Regions from separate parts of the Bacillus sp. AL-1R genome, predicted to be linked through region 1. Evidence: predicted binding sites of a transcription regulator. Region 1 holds the regulator's gene; the other holds the start of a gene.

Region 1 (2,420 bases):
AGATCTCTGCCTGTTTATCCTTAAATAATGCTAAAGCCTCAATTATCCCTTCCCGTTCTATATCAAATCCACTATGTCTCTCTTCTATGATTTTTATCACATCGAAATTTTGAATCTCTGCTAATTTTTCTAGCTCTTCTCTTTGTCTTTTTAAAGAGGTATCTTGAGTATTTTTTTCTGTACTAACCCGACAATAAATAATCGCTTTCAATTTTTCTCCTCCTAATCTACGAATCAGACTTAAGCAATTTGACCGTAAATAAGAAATTAACAAAGCATTAATCTTGTTCTTTTTTGAATAGCTTGAATAGACCTTCTTTTTCTACTTCAAAACCACTAGCCTGTTCGCCTATTGTTTCTAGAATACACATTCCCATCCGCTAACCTAATTTGGTTCATTAATTTGTTTATGTAATGAAGTTTCTTGTGAATCCTATGCTGTCATTACCCCTTTAAGTATATTAGTGCATTCATAAACTGTTCCCTCCATACGAACACGAAAACTACTTTAAGAAAAAATAGAACTAACGTTTGTATATCATATCCTATCATGATATAATGAAAAAAATAAAGAGGAACGTATTATCTACTTTATAGGTAAGGGGGAAATTCGAATGAACAAACTATCGAAAAGGCAAGCAGAAATTTTAGCTTATATTAAAGACGAAGTAAAAATTAAAGGTTATCCACCTTCAGTTCGAGAGATTGCTGAGGCTGTTGGTTTAGCTTCAAGTTCTACAGTACATGGTCATTTAGAGAGACTAGAACAAAAAGGCTATATTCGAAGAGATCCTACGAAACCGCGTGCAATCGAGATTCTTGGCGATACAGCTCCGGTTGTGAATGAAGTACAAGCATCATATAGTGAAGTCTATAACGATATTATTAACATTCCTGTAATCGGTAAAGTAACTGCAGGTATTCCAATTACTGCAGTCGAAAATGTAGAAGAATATTTCCCTTTACCGACATCTGTCGCTCCATCTAATGAACAAGTTTTTATGCTTCGAGTAGAAGGAGATAGCATGATCAATGCTGGAATTTTAAATGGCGATCTTGTAATCGTTAAAAAACAATTCACTGCGGAAAATGGAGAAATTGTTGTTGCCATGACTGAAGATAGTGAAGCTACTGTAAAGCGTTTTTATAAAGAAAGCGACCATTTTAGACTTCAACCTGAAAATGATGCCCTGTTTCCAATTTTATTAAAACAAGTATCAATTTTAGGAAAAGTAATTGGAGTTTATCGTACATATCATTAAACTTTTTAAGAGCAATTACATGATTATGTGATTGCTTTTTGTTTTTAGCATGCAAAGACATACCCTAATCAAACCGAAACTGACTTAAAATTAAGGGAGTTTCTTGTGAGTTGAAAAAACACATAAAGAAATCTATATTTCTGATGCAAGAAAAACTCAACCCGATAAATTGAAAACTGTATTAAGATTTCAAGTCAAAGAACGATAAATAAATTAAAAGAGCTTGGAATATCCAAGCTCTTTTAGTGTCGTTGAAATATAAATCCTACATAAACGAGCATCCTTTAGTGAAAATCAGCCTTTAAAAAATCTCTTTACGAATCTATAAACATAAATTTTTTCATTCACTATAACTCTCAAAAGTCTTCTCTAAATCATCTCTAAACGCAATTGCTAAATAATTATCGATTATATTTCTAGTAATAGGCGATTGAAATACTTGACTTTTATATGCCCCACCATCATATTCAATTATATCAATCTTATTTTCAACTTGTTCATTTTGCACTTCATCAAAATATTTAATACTTACTACTACCCCAGCGTCATCAATCGTAATTAATAACTCTCTTTGATTTAATAAGACCTCAATAACATTCTCTTTATCAATCATAATATCAAATTCACCATTCGAAACTTCTATTTCCTTTTTTAAAGACTCCCTTAAATCAACAAAATAAGATTCGAATTTCTCACACATCTTACTGTACGCCATATTTTCTGTAACAGTTTCTTTATATATAGCTTTTGTTTTTAAAATGAATTCCCTTTTAAAATCCATATTTCCACTCCTTGTAATGATATAATTGGAGCATTTATATATTATTACTATTCCTCATGCATAGAAAAATAGAATAACAGGAAGAATGTATTTAAAAAATTTTTTAACTAACTCTCCTAAAGTAATAAATTAATGATTACATCAGGACTTTTTACATACTTTTTATAAATAAACTATGAAAAAAACGAGAAACGTATGAAAGTATTTTAGATGGGATTTAGTAGTGGCTTACGATCATTGGGGTAATAAAAAATTTTTTTATCCTTCATTAAAAAAATAATTGCCGAAAAATCGTTTAATCTAATAATTTAACATAAATAATTTCTGGGTCGCCTTCATCTAAATGATCAATGAATCCACTTTTAATATATCCTAGA
Region 2 (2,420 bases), 930 kb from region 1:
TAAGAAACAGCCCAGAGCAAGGAAGATGATCCGTATTTTTTTCGGACTGCGTCCATCACATATCCTAAATTGCGCTTTTGAGGTTTTTTCTGATCAAACAAATTTAACTGCATGATTTCATCACTTACAATATTTGAAAGAGAAATGAGAATTTGCCGAACTGTCTTCCCTTCATAATATCGATCAAATAATTTTGTACAGATTTCATATAAATCTGACGTAATATTTGTAGGTTCATCCATTGTATACGCATGGGAAAATCCTCCACCGAATTCCTCACGACTATATCCAATTCCTAATGTAATTGTACGTCCAGCCTTCTTAGCATTACGAGTTCGGCGTGCAACTTCTTCACACATTTCACGAATAACAAATTTAATTTCTTCGACTTTCGTATAATCTCTCATTAATATTTGGCTTTTACCAAAACTAATTTGTCCGTTCATTATAGGCGCACCTAGCTCAGACAGATCTACTCCCCACGCATGATGATATAGTTGATTTCCCATCACTCCGAATTTCTTCTCCAGCAAATGAAGAGGATATTTCGCTAACTGTCCTACGGTAAAAATACCCATTGTATTTAAAGTTCGTTCAGTTCTTTTACCGATTCCCCACATTTCACTAAGAGGACTCACTTGCCATAGTTTTTTTTCTACGTCTTCATAAGTCCACTCTGCTATCCCATCTTTTTTTCCTTCTAAATCTAAGCAGAGCTTCGACAAAAGCATGTTCGGTCCAATCCCAATCGAACAAGGTAATTGAAATCGTGCCATAATCTCTGTACGAATTTTTTCGGCAATCTCCCATGCATCCCCCCATAATCTCTTCACTCCATCCACCTTTAAAAAACATTCATCAACACTGTATACATGTAAGTCCTCTAAGGGTACAAATTCATTTAATAACTTTACTATGTTCGTTGAGATTTCTAGATATTTTGACATTGAAGGATTGACAACTTTGATTCGCGGATCTTTTGGTATTTCAAAAACCCTTGATCCTGTTTTAATCCCAAATTCCTTTTTTAACCGTGGGGAAGCTGCAAGTACAATACTTCCTTCTCTCTCCACATCTCCTACAACTGCTAAATAACATTCTAATGGATCTAATTCGAGCATGACGGCAGAACAACTTGCATAAAAGCTCTTCATATCGATGCATAATATCCGATGATGTGGCAACTCTTCATAACAAATGCTCATACATATCACTCCGATTTTCCAAAAAATAGCAGAACTAATGTTCTTATTTTTATTATAAACATATATTAAACGAATATACGTTCGATTTCAATAAATTTTTTACACTTGGAACAATACAAAATTTTAGCTATACTAAAAATTAACTTAAGAAAGGAAAGACTAAAAGTGGATGGACAGTTTGTAAAGCAAATGATTAAACGAGCGTTAATGCAATATAGAGGAGAGCACGAACAGTGGATTACAGCAAATCTACTAGATGAACTATACGATCAAATCGTTACTAAACAATTAAATGGTGAATATGAATTACATGAATTAGTACAAGATATTGTTTACGAATACATAACAAATTATGCTTAAGCAACCCGAATAAACCCGAGAAAGAACGGCCAGTTCTCTCTCGGGTTTTATGAATTGATAAATGATATTTCACTCGTAATGCCATCTTCTTCATCAAACCCAATAATGATTTCCATTGCATAGGATGAAAAACGATGAATCTCTTCCAAGTAAAAACCAATTGCGTCAGATATTTGTTGCTCATCATACAATACGTTCCGATGATTTGCCGAAACTTGACAGCTTACCTCGTCATTCTCATCAAATTGAAACTCAATTTGCACACTTTCTGGGCGAATTCTTTCTAAATCAGCCACATATACACAAATTGCATTGGCAACATCTTGTTCATCAAAATAGATTTTCACAATTCACCTCAAAAAGTGGAAAGTTAATAGCGGTTTCTACGAAAAATTTTCTTAATAAACCAAATAATCACTATGATGACTAAAATGTCTAATAGTAATCCGAAAAATGAAAAGCCAAACTGCTGACCACCATAGTAGCCACCAAAGGGGTTTAGCATCGAACCAAAAAGAGAGCCTAACCCAAATGCACCTGCATACCCTAAAAAATTCCTTCCAGGACTTCTATAAGATCGATAACTCGACCTAGGTGCTGTTGGTCGATAACTTCTATTAGAACGATACGATCTCCTAATTGCAAGATGCGTTGATGGTTGTTTGCTAGAAGCAAACGAATTCGTATTCACCTTAATACGTTGATTGTTATACGTATGACTACTTGCATCAACCGGGATTGACAAAACAAGCATAAAAAACAAAATCGACATGGATAGTAGAGAATTTATTTTTTTCAATATTGACCCTTCTTTCATCATCACATCTTTCTTAGTATGAAACATTTTTCATAAAA

The links. The regulator LexA, encoded in region 1, represses DNA repair genes until DNA is damaged. The targets are predictions, from matches to a motif close to CGAACATATGTTCG.
Region 2: the regulator LexA is predicted to act here: its motif matches at 1,276-1,289, upstream of ACSBO6_RS13215 (Y-family DNA polymerase).

Annotation. Positions count from the first base shown of each region.
Region 1 covers NZ_CP197469.1:1,855,967-1,858,386, reverse strand. The annotation lists gene ACSBO6_RS08760 (YneB family resolvase-like protein) at 1-211, opposite strand, end outside; gene lexA (transcriptional repressor LexA) at 615-1,262, shown strand; gene ACSBO6_RS08750 (hypothetical protein) at 1,603-2,043, opposite strand; gene ACSBO6_RS08745 (GNAT family N-acetyltransferase) at 2,339-2,420, opposite strand, start outside.
Region 2 covers NZ_CP197469.1:2,782,958-2,785,377, forward strand. The annotation lists gene ACSBO6_RS13215 (Y-family DNA polymerase) at 1-1,205, opposite strand, end outside; gene ACSBO6_RS13220 (YqzH family protein) at 1,371-1,565, shown strand; gene ACSBO6_RS13225 (DUF2653 family protein) at 1,613-1,912, opposite strand; gene ACSBO6_RS13230 (hypothetical protein) at 1,936-2,364, opposite strand.